4 regions of the Terasakiella sediminum genome follow, and region 3 is predicted to be linked to each of the others. Evidence: predicted binding sites of a transcription regulator. Region 3 holds the regulator's gene; each other region holds the start of a gene.
The links. The regulator PhoB, encoded in region 3, activates phosphate uptake and scavenging genes when phosphate is short. The targets are predictions, from matches to a motif close to TNTCATAAAACTGTCA.
Positions count from the first base shown of each region.

Region 1: a site for PhoB is predicted at 1,557-1,572, ahead of RYZ26_RS07285 (inorganic phosphate transporter). Genes of this name have one in related genera too.
Region 2: a site for PhoB is predicted at 1,911-1,926, ahead of acnB (bifunctional aconitate hydratase 2/2-methylisocitrate dehydratase). Genes of this name have one in related genera too.
Region 4: a site for PhoB is predicted at 1,100-1,115, ahead of RYZ26_RS01650 (diacylglycerol/lipid kinase family protein). Genes of this name have one in related genera too.

Region 1 covers NZ_JAWLVJ010000007.1:119,952-123,084, reverse strand. The annotation lists gene RYZ26_RS07285 (inorganic phosphate transporter) at 1-1,474, opposite strand, end outside; gene RYZ26_RS07280 (PAS domain S-box protein) at 1,677-3,133, shown strand, end outside.
Region 2 covers NZ_JAWLVJ010000009.1:7,643-10,775, reverse strand. The annotation lists gene acnB (bifunctional aconitate hydratase 2/2-methylisocitrate dehydratase) at 1-1,729, opposite strand, end outside; gene RYZ26_RS08525 (HD domain-containing protein) at 2,245-3,133, opposite strand, start outside.
Region 3 covers NZ_JAWLVJ010000004.1:58,030-61,162, reverse strand. The annotation lists gene RYZ26_RS03945 (sterol desaturase family protein) at 1-219, opposite strand, end outside; gene RYZ26_RS03940 (DMT family transporter) at 224-1,093, opposite strand; gene phoB (phosphate regulon transcriptional regulator PhoB) at 1,135-1,824, opposite strand; gene phoU (phosphate signaling complex protein PhoU) at 1,830-2,540, opposite strand; gene pstB (phosphate ABC transporter ATP-binding protein PstB) at 2,550-3,133, opposite strand, start outside.
Region 4 covers NZ_JAWLVJ010000002.1:69,198-72,330, reverse strand. The annotation lists gene RYZ26_RS01660 (glycosyltransferase family 4 protein) at 1-231, opposite strand, end outside; gene RYZ26_RS01655 (UDP-2,3-diacylglucosamine diphosphatase) at 132-1,037, opposite strand; gene RYZ26_RS01650 (diacylglycerol/lipid kinase family protein) at 1,155-2,057, shown strand; gene RYZ26_RS01645 (TIGR04282 family arsenosugar biosynthesis glycosyltransferase) at 2,025-2,615, opposite strand; gene RYZ26_RS01640 (TIGR04283 family arsenosugar biosynthesis glycosyltransferase) at 2,622-3,133, opposite strand, start outside.

The DNA of each region.
Region 1 (3,133 bases), on a different contig from region 3:
GCATCACCCAGTAGATAATCCCAGCGATAAATGCAGATAGCGGTACCGTAATCACCCAGGCCGCCGCAATTGTCATCAGATGTTGACGACGCACCAGCTTACGCTTGCGTGCTTTCGCTTCTTTTTTCGCACTGAGAGGTTCTTCATTGCCTTCTGCGATAGCATTGGCTTTACGCTTGCTTTCCAGATACTCACGGAAGAAACCGACACCAAAAATACCCCCAACAGCAATATGGGTTGAACTTACAGGCAAGCCCAGTTTCGACGCAATAATCACCGTAATCGCCGCAGACAATGCCACACAATAAGCACGCGCGCGGTCCAGCTTGGTGATCTGTTCCCCAACGGTGCGAACCAGTTTTGGACCAAAGAGCATCAAACCAGCAGCAATACCCAAGGCACCAACGACCAAAATCCAAAGCGGCAGGTCAACTTTGCCACCCATATCTGCACCACTGGCAACACCAACAACGGCCGCTAACGGACCAACCGCGTTCGCCACATCGTTTGCACCATGTGCAAAGGACAACAACGCAGCAGAGAAGATCAGTGGAATAGTAAAGAGATCACTTACAGCACGACGACGGTTTTCGATGTTTTCAGCCGCTTTCGTCACCATGGGCTTAACAGCAAACCATGTCCCAAAGAAGAAAGTCGCACCGATGAGAAGAATAACTTCGCCACCTGGCTTCCAGATCTTTTTCAGACCTTTCATGGTCAGGTACATGGCAAAGGCAGCCGCCATAACACCAACCAGAACAGGAACCCATTTCTTGGCTGCGCTGACCTTGTCTTCTTTATACATGATCTGGAATTTGATGAGCGCCAGGAACAAAGCTGCAATCACACCGCCCAACACGGGGGAGATCACCCAACTGGCGGCAATCTTACTCATTGTCGCCCAGTTTACGGCACTCAGGCCTGTCGCCGCGATACCAGCGCCCATAACCCCTCCGACAACTGAGTGAGTTGTTGAAACCGGCGCGCCAACAAAAGTCGCCAGGTTTACCCATAGGGCAGCCGCAAACAACGCCGCCATCATGGCATGGATAAACATCAGATCATTTTCCATGGCAGAGGGGTCAATAATCCCTTTACGCACGGTCGAAACCACATCGCCGCCTGCGATAATCGCGCCCGCAGCTTCAAAAATCGCAGCAATGATCAAGGCACCTGTCATGGTCAGGGCTTTGGACCCCACCGCAGGACCGATATTGTTTGCAACATCATTGGCACCAATATTCAGCGCCATATAGGCTCCGAGCAAACCCGCCAGAATAATAAAGATTTGGCTCCCAGGTTCGGCAACTTGCGTATACGCAAAGAAACCAACCAGCACGAGAAACAGAACACAAATTCCGAACTTTAAATTCCCGCGACTAACTTCCTGAATGCCCGCTTCGAACTTCCCAATTTGTTTCAGTTCTTTATCCAGCTTTTTCATTTCGCCGGAAGGTAATGGACCGTCTGACATAATTGCCCTCAACACTCTGCCAATTTTCAGACCGCCTTGTAACTTTTCTGTAACAAAAAGTACACAATTATTAATGCGTATATTTCGCTTTTCTGAAGAGCGTAAAATTTTATCAAAGAAGACAATGTCTTCCCTAGGACATTTGACGGGGATCAGGTAGGGTGATGGGCGTAAAAAACGTTTAAGATCAAGACAAGCGCGAATGAAAAGCCTGCAAAACATATATAAATATACCCTGCTGACCACGAGTCTCCTGCTCAGTCCGACAATTGCACGTGCAGAGACAGCCGCAATTGACGGATTTAACGCAGGTCCCGGTGTTTTATTAGGGACCCTGGCAGGCGGTCTTATACTGGGCGCCTTGATCCATAAACGGCTTAAGTCACCCGAAGAAGAACAAACGCCACTTTCCAGAAAATACCTGGCGGCTTTTGAACGAATTTCCCAGGGCTTTAACCTGTTTCTCAGGACCCCGGAAAAAACAACCGAACAACAGGCCATTGAATGGCTTTTGCGCGAAACCTCAAAGACACTGGATGTATCACGCACCTGCTTGTGGTTCTTTGGGGAAGAACGCACCAGTCTTTCACTGAAATACGCTTTTGACGCCACAGATCAAAATGCGCCGTGCGATATGACCATTGATCGACAACAACATCCGGCTTTCTTTGGGGCTTTGCGTGGCGAGCGTACCGTTGCCTTTGATGATGCGCAAAATGATGTCCGATCCATGGATTTTCTTGCCACCCAGAACATGGGACCAAAACCAAAGTCTGTTTTGGTAGCTGTCGTCGGAATCGGACGCCAGTCCATTGGCACCCTGCATATCGCCGCCAGAAAAAACCAGCGTAACTGGACAAATACTGACAGACAGTTTGCCGGCTCCATCGCGGACCTGATCGCCTTTTACCTGTCCAACCGGGATTTACAGATCGCCCAAAGCGCATTGCATGAAAGTGAAAGCCGGTTTCGTGACCTGGTGGATGCCAGTTCTGACTGGTACTGGCAAACCGGGCCGGATCATAAATTCACTTATATTTCCGATCGGTTCACGACAACGACGGGCATCCCCAAAAAGTATCTTCTGGGGCGCACCCGTCATGATTTCACCAAACCCAAAAACCTGCCTTCCCACCAGTTTAAACATTGGGAAGACTTGCAGAACCGCCGTGCTTTCAGGAACTATAAATATAGTGCCGACTGGAATAGCATGAACCTGACCGTTGCCATTAATGGTAAAGCCATTTTTGACAACGACGGCAATTTCGCAGGCTACATCGGGACTGGCACAGATATTTCAGAAAGCGTCACTTATAAAACACGTTTTGAAGAGGGGCTGAATGCGCTGTCAAACGGCCTTGTCATGTGGGATGCCAACGATAAACTGATCATGTGGAACAATGCAGCCCTTGATATGTTCCCAGCGCTGAAACCTTATGTGGCCAATTCCTTTACGTATCGTGAGATGCTGAATATCTGCGACAAGGAAAAGGTACTGAAATTCCCCGCGCCCTTTAGCCAAGAATTATGTGATCAACTGGTTGAAGCCCATAAATCTTGTGGGATTCGTGAGATTGAACTTTATAACGGGCATCATCTTCTGGTCCATGAACACCCCACATCAGAAGGCGGGATCGTCGGAATTTACACGGATATCAC
Region 2 (3,133 bases), on a different contig from region 3:
CGGAGAAGATATTCTTCTTACCCGCTTTTTCAACGGTCAGCAGGCCTTGCTTGATCGCATAGAAAGGAATGGCGTTAACCATATCACGCAGGGTTACACCTTCCTGCAATTCACCTGAGAATTTAACCAGTACGGATTCAGGCATATCCAGTGGCATAACACCAGTTGCTGCACCAAACGCCACCAGGCCAGAACCAGCCGGGAAAGAAATCCCCAGTGGGAAACGGGTGTGACTGTCCCCACCTGTACCAACAGTATCAGGCAACAGCAGACGGTTTAGCCAGGAGTGAATAACACCGTCCATTGGACGAAGGGCCACACCACCACGTGTTTCAATAAAGTCAGGCAGTGTTTTATGTGTATTTACGTCTGCAAGCTTTGGATAAGCAGATGTGTGACAGAAAGACTGCATAACCAAATCAGCAGAGAAACCGAGACAAGCCAGGTCTTTCAGTTCGTCACGTGTCATTGGACCTGTTGTATCTTGCGAACCAACAGTTGTCATCTTAGGCTCACAGTACGTACCCGGACGGATGCCTTTGCCTTCTGGCAGACCACAGGCTTTACCAACCATTTTCTGTGCAAGCGTGTAACCCTTGCCTGTATCTTTCGGCTCAGCCGGAACGCGGAACAGGTCAGAAGCTGGCAGACCCAGTGCTTCACGTGCGCGTGCTGTCAGGCCGCGACCGATGATCAGGTTGATACGGCCACCGGCACGTACTTCATCAAAGATGACTTCAGACTTCACTTTAAATTCAGAAACAACTTCGCCATTCTTAAGGGCTTTGCCTTCGTAGGGGCGCAGTTCGATCTCGTCGCCCATTTCCATGTGCGTAACATCGAGTTCGATTGGCAGCGCACCAGAGTCTTCCATTGTATTATAGAAAATCGGCGCGATTTTGGAACCAAGACACACACCGCCGAAACGCTTGTTCGGAACGAATGGAATGTCTTCGCCTGTCCACCACAGAACAGAGTTTGTCGCAGATTTACGAGAAGAACCCGTACCAACAACGTCACCAACATAAGCAACCAGGTTGCCTTTTTCTTTCAGATCGTTGATGAATTTAATCGGACCGCGAACGCCTGCTTCTTCTGGCTCAATCCCATCACGCGGGTTTTTCAGCATCGCCAATGCGTGCATTGGAATGTCAGGACGTGTAAACGCATCAGGGGCAGGAGACAGGTCGTCCGTGTTGGTTTCGCCTGTTACCTTGAAGACAGTCAGCTTCATGCTTTCTGCAACTTCGTCACGGCTTGTGAACCATTCAGCATCCGCCCAGGACTGCATTACAGCCTTGGCGTTGCTCGAGCCTTTTTCAGCCATTTCTTTAACGTCGAAGAAATAGTCGAATACCAGCAAAGTCTTTTTCAGACCTTCAGCCGCTGTTTCACCAACTTCTGCATCGTCCAGCAGGGCGATCATCGGTTCGATGTTGAAACCACCCAACATGGTGCCAAGAAGTTCAGTTGCTTTGACTTTGGAAATCAGGGAGCAGGCAATCTCACCTTTGGCAACTTCTGCCAGGAAACCAGCTTTGATACGCGCAGCGTCATCAACACCCGCTGGGACACGATGTGTGATCAGCTCAACAAGGGTGTCTTCTTCGCCCGCAGGTGGGTTTTTCAAAAGCTCAACCAGGGCTGTTGTTTGTTCAACAGACAGGGGGAGAGGGGGGATACCGAGAGCCGCACGCTCTTCGACATGATTGCGATATTCTTCTAGCACTAAACTTCCTCCGCTTATGCAAGAGTGAATAAAAGACAGCCGCCAGAAAGAGACCCCCAGCAGATATCTAGAAATAAAACGTGGCCTATATACACCACAAATGAACCCAAATGTCTAGGCTTAAACCCTTGAAAAACCGCAGAAAACTGCCCTTCTGGTATTACCACACAGCTTTCAAATACGACGGTTTGGTAACACCTGTTTTAAAGAGTCTGACGCCTCAAGCGCTTAGCAAGCCCCAAAAGCCCTACAGGCCTTATGGGCTCTTGTTTTCCTTACTTAAGAAGATAGTCAGATAAAAACTGGTTTAAACCCAAAAACTCAACTTTTAGGGGGAGAGGATGGAGGGAGATGAGGTGGATTCGAAGGGTGGGGAGAGACGGAGAAAAATTCCTGCCTGCGCAGGAATGACGGGGATTTGCGGATAGGGCGAGGACGTGCCTGAGACAACATACATGATACCCACCCCACCGTCACCCCGGCGAAGGCCGGGGTCTTTTCAATGCACCATTGCTTTACGAATCTTCCGGATATTGTTCAAACTCAGGCGGGATATCAGTGGGCGCTTTTAATTCATCAGGAAGACCCGGAAGATCATTCCATTTTTTTACCGTACCCAGATTTGAATAACGCCCAGGAACATAACCGCTATATTCAGAAGGAATATCAATTTCCGTCAATAACCGCTTCAGCCAATTACCAACAGGATGCAAGGTATTTACTATCTGAAAACCAAATGCACGGCTACTCAAAAAACACTGTTTAGATTCAGAAATATCTTCAAAATATCCATGATCAATTTCTTCAAACCTCTCACTTTTTCGCCCAACATATGTCTCTATGTGAGAAAATTCGTAGTCTTCTACACCAACCAACTTCATATCTAATATTTCAATAGGTTGAGGATCAAACCCCATCACTTCTGTAATATAAGGATACAAATATTTATCAGCTGACATAAAGTCAAAAAAGGAATAGTGATAGAACTTTCCAACCTCTCGCAATTCAGAAATCGACACCCACCGTTCTGCCCCTCTTTTATACAATTTTAAAATTGGTAAATCTTCATATTCACAACCTATTTTCTTAAAAAATTCTGCAAGTTCCAATCTTGCTTTTTGGCCAAGAACATCTTGATACTTTTCAAAAAAAACCAACAAAAAACGAGAAATAAAATTCTGTAATTCTGATAGTTCTTTAATTGCAGCCCAGAACCCAATATCACCATTACGAGACATAGAAATATTTGTTTTAAAGCAACGGTCATCTATATGAATAAAACTAAATCCAGGCTCAGTTGCATATACATTCAATTCTCCATTCAAAATCCCATGCCGAAAATACTCGTTTCTTATTTGCATTCCCATTTTCTGCGTCAAAACTACGACTGAGCTAGCTGGAAGC
Region 3 (3,133 bases):
CTGAGCATAAATAGCAACACTTACCGGAACCCAGGGCAAAAGAATACGGGCAAAGATCGCGCCCAGGACCAGAATGCCAAGGTTTGAGAACCAGCGTTCTACGCGTTTATGATTGCGTTTACGCCGTGGCTTGAAAGTTTCCAGCAAGGCCATAACGACAAAGAGTATGCCGAAAACAGATAATCTGATGGTACTTTCGTGATCCAGTATGGCGTCCAACGGTTTATCCTGCCTTTGTTTGTTTCTTTTTCAAAGTCTCTCTAAAGAGAATAATGCCAACACCGGAAATTGTCATCAGGGCCCCTAGAATTTTATAGATGGTAAAGGGTTCACCCAGCAACAATACCCCTGCCCCTACGCCAATCATGGGGGCAAGCAAGGTAAAGGGAACAATCTGGTTTACATCCAGGCGATCAATCAGGCTGTACCAAAGATGATAAGCAAAGACCGATGAGCCAAGGATGGTATAACCTAGCAATACCCATGCACGCAGCGAAGCATTTTCGATAGCCTGAATCTGGTCTGTCTCCCACGCATAAGACATGGCTGCGATGAAAGGGATCGCCAGCAACCCCATCCATCCCATAATAGCCAATGGTGGAATATCTTTTAGCCTTTTAATCAAGATGTTCGCCCAGGCCCAGCAGAAGGCACAGACGATTACACTGATGATCGCGATGATGGTGCCACCCTGGGGTTCGCCTGCCAAAAAGCCTGCACCACCAAAGGCCAAGGCCATCCCGACGGAGCGTTTAAAACCGAGCTTATCTGCAAAGAAAATGGCGGCAAGGATAGAGCTGAAGGGCACCCCCAACTGCAACAGCAAGGCGACGGTTGCGGCATCTGCACCACGCAGTCCGACAAAGAACAATCCAAAGTGACCCACGCCTAAAACAAGGGCGACCGGAATGACCTGTTTAATCTGACTTAGGGATAACCGGAAAAACGGCAGCAGGATTAAGGCTGTTACCCCAAAGCGGATAACCGTCAGAGTAAGCGGTGGAATTTCTGTGACCGTCAATTTGATGGCCGCAAAATTAAACCCCCAGATCACCACGACACAGAGCGCCTGCAGGAAATCACGGGGGTTCATATTTTTTTGCCTGTGCTGATCATGCGCAGACTATGCATGGATTAGACAGTGGAGTCCAATGAATATCCAGCGGCACGGACCGTACGGATGAAATCCGGTTTGTCGTCAACGCCAAGGGCTTTGCGCAAGCGACGGATGTGAACATCAACGGTGCGGACCTCAACATGAATGTCGCGGCCCCAGACCTTATCCAGCAGCTGTTCGCGAGAGAATACCCGACCGGGACGTTCCATCAGAACACGCAGCAAGCGATATTCTGTTGGGCCCAAATGGATCGGTGTTTCATCACGCAGGACTTTATGTTCAGACAAATCCATGGAAATATCTTCATAGGTAAGCTTGTCTTCACTTAAAGCCGGGCTGGAACGACGCAGAACCGCTTTTGCACGTGCCACCAGTTCATTGGGGGAGAACGGCTTGACGATATAATCATCAGCGCCACTGTCCAGACCACGGATGCGATCACTTTCTTCACCGCGTGCTGTCAGCATGATGATCGGCAGGGACTTGGTTGTTTTGCGATCACGCAGGCGACGGCAAACTTCGATACCGCTTAAGCCCGGCAGCATCCAGTCCAGAATAACCAGATCAGGTTCTTCTTCTTCCACCAACAGCATGGCTTCTTCGCCATCCCCAACGCACATGGCGCGGAAATTTTCTTTTTCGAGATTATAGCGAACAAGTTCAGCCAAGGGTGGTTCGTCTTCAACGACCAGTACGAGAGGGTTCATAGCTCTTAACCCTCCAGGCCTTCAAAACTGGCATCATCGTCTTTTGGACGTTCTTCTTCCGGATGCTCACCTGTCACAAGAAAGTGCACGTTTTCAGCAATGTTTGTTGCGTGATCACCTGCACGTTCAACGTTTTTGGCGATGAACAGAAGGTGTGTACAAGGGGTGATGTTACGCGGGTCTTCCATCATGTATGTCAGAAGTTCACGGAACAGACTGGTGTGCAGCTGATCAACAACTTCATCCTGCTGACGGATATCCATGGCCTTGCGTTCGTCACGTTCAATGTAAGCATCCAGCACATTGTGGATCATGGATTGAACGAGGGACGCCATACGCGCAATCGTATGTACCGCACCGATTGGCGTGGCGTTTGACAACGTGATGGTGCGTTTGGCGATATTTTTGGACAAGTCACCAATACGTTCCAGATCAGATGATGTCTTAAGTGCAGCGATTACAGCACGAAGGTCATCTGCCACTGGTTGGCGCAGGGCCAGGATACGAGTGACTTCTGAATTAATTTCCATTTCCAGCTCATCGACCTTAATGTCATCGTGGATGACATCAGCCGCCAATGCTGTATCGCGTTTTACCAGTGCTTCTGAAGAACGACCAAGTAGAGATTCAGACAAACCGCCCATACGGGCAATTGCATTATCCAGGTGTGTCAGTTCAGAATCGTAAGATTTAACTGTATGTTCTACGGTATTCATTTATCAACCTTATCCGAAACGACCAGTGATGTAGCCTTTGGTGCGCTCATCCTGTGGTGAAGTAAAGATTTGTTCTGTTTCGCCATATTCCACGAGGTTACCCAGGTGGAAGAAAGCAGTTTGTTGAGAAACACGGGCAGCTTGCTGCATGGAGTGCGTCACGATGACGATGGTGTAAGACCCACGCAGTTCGTCGATCAGTTCCTCAATCTTTGCTGTCGCAATCGGATCAAGGGCAGAACAGGGTTCATCCATCAGCAGAACTTCCGGGTCAACGGCAATAGCGCGTGCGATACACAGACGCTGTTGCTGACCACCGGAAAGGCCTGTACCAGGCTCCAGCAAGCGGTCTTTGACCTCTTTAAGAAGACCAACTTTTTCCAGGCTGGTTTCAACAATTTCATCCATTTCGGATTTAGAATTGCCGATCCCATGCAAACGCGGTCCGTAAGCTACGTTGTCATAAATGGATTTCGGGAACGGGTTTGGCTTTTGGAAAACCATACCGATCTGAGCGCGCAGCAAAACTGTGTCAACTTGTTTGGACAGGATATCAACACCGTCCATGTGAATTTGACCAGAAACAGAACAGC
Region 4 (3,133 bases), on a different contig from region 3:
ATGAATGGCCGAGGGTTTGAATTCGGCAATCATCTTTGCCACCTTGCGGTTTGGCAGGATGGAAAGGCGAATTTCCGGATAGGACGGACAGGGGATCGTCTTGAAATCCAGCGGCGTGATCAGCTTGATCTCTATGCCTTGGCGTTCGAGATGCGTTTTAAGGGATTGATGCGTTCTAACAACGCCATTGATTTGCGGGAGCCACGCGTCGGTGACGATGAGGAGTCGCATTCTTCTTTCCCTTCTGACTTGGCCGCATAAGAAGGCTGGCCCATCCAGTAAATAATTTCCAAACGCCCATCCAGATGTTCGACCAGCGCAGAACAGCTTTCTACCCAGTCCCCATCATTGCAATAGAGCGTGCCATCGATTTCACGAATTTCCGGGTGGTGGATATGACCGCAGATAATGCCATCCACATTGCGTTTTTTTGCCACATCCGCCAGTGCCGTTTCAAAGTCAGCGATAAACTGCACCGCGTTTTTGACCTTGAATTTCAAATAAGCCGACAATGACCAATAGCCATAACCAAACTTGGTGCGCACCCAGTTGAAATAGTCATTGATTTTCAAAGCTACGCTATAGGCGCCATCACCAAGGACGGCCAGCCATTTGGCGTATTTTACGACCACGTCAAATTCATCCCCGTGGATGACCAGAAACTTTTTACCATCCACCGTTTCATGGACATATTCGTCATGAACCTTGATATCCCCAAAATCGTGTTCCACATAGGGACGGATAAAGGCATCGTGGTTGCCAGGAATAAAAAACACATTGGTGCCTTTACGGGCTTTGCGTAGCACCTTCTGCACCACATCATTATGAGCCTGCGGCCAGTACCAGGATCGCTTCAGGCGCCAGCCATCAATGATGTCGCCGACCAGAAAAAGATTGTCTGATTCCGTCTGTTTCAGGAAGTCCAGAAGATAGTCCGCTTTACAGCCAGCTGTTCCTAAGTGTATATCAGAAATAAAAATTGATTTATATTTTTGAGGTGTCAGAGCAGCATCCATATCAGCCGTCACATTTTCCATTATCGCAACAAAACCGCATTAAAAGCGAAATAATTTAATGTCAGTTTTCTACGCGTTAAGGCTTACCGCTTTATGACGTGATGTTTACTCTTTTGTTGCACAGGCGAAGAACCCACCATGAGCATTTCCCAAAGACGCATTAAGGTTATTTATAATCCCACAGCGGGCGGGCGCAGCCGTCGTCGTCTCGCCATTGCCCTTAAAGCATTGAAACAACATGCAAAAAAAGTAAAACTCAGCCCGACCAAATATGCAGGCCACGGGATCAAACGCGCAGATAAAGCCCTAAACCGCAAAACCAAGAAGCCTTATGACATTGTTTGTGCCGCAGGTGGGGATGGCACCATTGCCGAAGTTGCAAACGGCATGCGTGGCAGTGACAGCCCCTTGCTGGTCCTCCCCCTTGGCACCGCCAATGTCTTTGCCCGTGAATTGGGCCTTGGGACCTCTATGCGCAAAATTTCGGCTATGGTGGAAACCTTGGGGGAAAAGCGCGTTTATGCGGGCATGTTTGGCGACAAGCGCTTCATTATGATGGCAAGCGCAGGTATAGACTCCCTCGCCGTTGCCGCCCTGGATTCAAACCTGAAGCGCCGCATCGGGGCAGCGGCTTATGTGGTTGCCGCATTCAAAGCCGTGAAACGCATGAAGGATTTGGACCTAAACGTCACCGTCGATGGCGATGAATATAAGACAGCCAATGTCATCGTAACGCTTGGGCGTCTTTACGGAGGTTCCTTTGTGATCTCCCCCAATGCCGATCTTGAAAACCCGGTTTTTCATGTGGTGATGATGAAAAATACCGGCTTCTGGGCTGCAATGAAATATGGCCTGGCGCTCGCGACAAACCGCCTGCCCTATCTGGACGACGTCGTCATCACCAGCGGCACACATGTCACCATCGATAGTGAAAAGTCTATCCCTTTCCAGGTCGATGGTGATGATGGTGGCCTGCTGCCCGTTGACCTGCGCATTGATGATCAGCCGCTAACGGTTCTCGCGCCAACGCAAAAAGGATGATCCGTCATCCACATCTTCCAACATGTCGAGAAAAGCCACTTTCTTATCCTCAAGATTGGCAAGGCAGTCATTCAACGTTTCTGCATGCGACCACCGAACAGGTCGTCTATAGGGATTGGCAAGAATGCCATGACGCTTTAGCCCCACCAGCCAGAAACCACCATCATCGGCCGGGCCAAAGACTACATCATGGGTGCCCAACAATTTAAAAGCCTTGCGGATATGATGCGCCCTGATCCCCGGCACGTCCGTACCAATCACCAGAAAAGGTCCCGGTGGCAGGGTTGAGGCCGGGCGGAACATGCGTTCCCCCAGATCACCGCTACCTTGTTTGAGATACCCATCGGCTTGCGTTGAAAGCAGCCCCGGTTTCATCCTATCCGGACTGTGTGAAATCCATGTCTTCCACGGCCCCTTCCTGCGCAACTTTCGTGGCATTTCGTGCACCATGCGGCGATAAAACCGCCAGGCAGGCACTTTCCCGATATCGCGGGCCAGACGCGTTTTTACCCGCCCGATACGGGGTTCCTTGGCGAAAATAACAAGATGAAGGGTCAAGAAGAGTTATCCGTAGAGTTTGACGATCCGTTTAGGCGATACTCCCAAGAAATAAAGTGTCAAACAAGTGAAATTGCGCAAAGAGCGCTTCACATATCCGTGATGGCGATAGCGAATGGCCGAGGTCACAGCGCGCGCTGACAACTGACGCAAACGCCTTTTGCCAATCCGGCGCACAATATCCACATCTTCCATCAAGGGGATATCACTAAAACCACCGATCTCATCATAAAGATTTCGACTGATCAAAAGCCCCTGATCTCCATAAGGAAGCCCCAGCAATCGACACCGCCAGGAAACGATTTTCTCCAGCCGCTTGGCCGAGCTATCTTCATCATCCAATGCAAAAGTGAAATAACCTGCGCGCTGACGTTCACCTTCTTCTGCAATAAACTTGCAGACTTCCAGTCCCCAGTCCTGGGGCAGGATGGTATCGGCATGCAGAAACAGCAGCCAATCCCCACTGGCCGCCTCGCCCCCTGCTTTCAGCTGAGACCCGCGTCCTTTGGGGGCTTTGA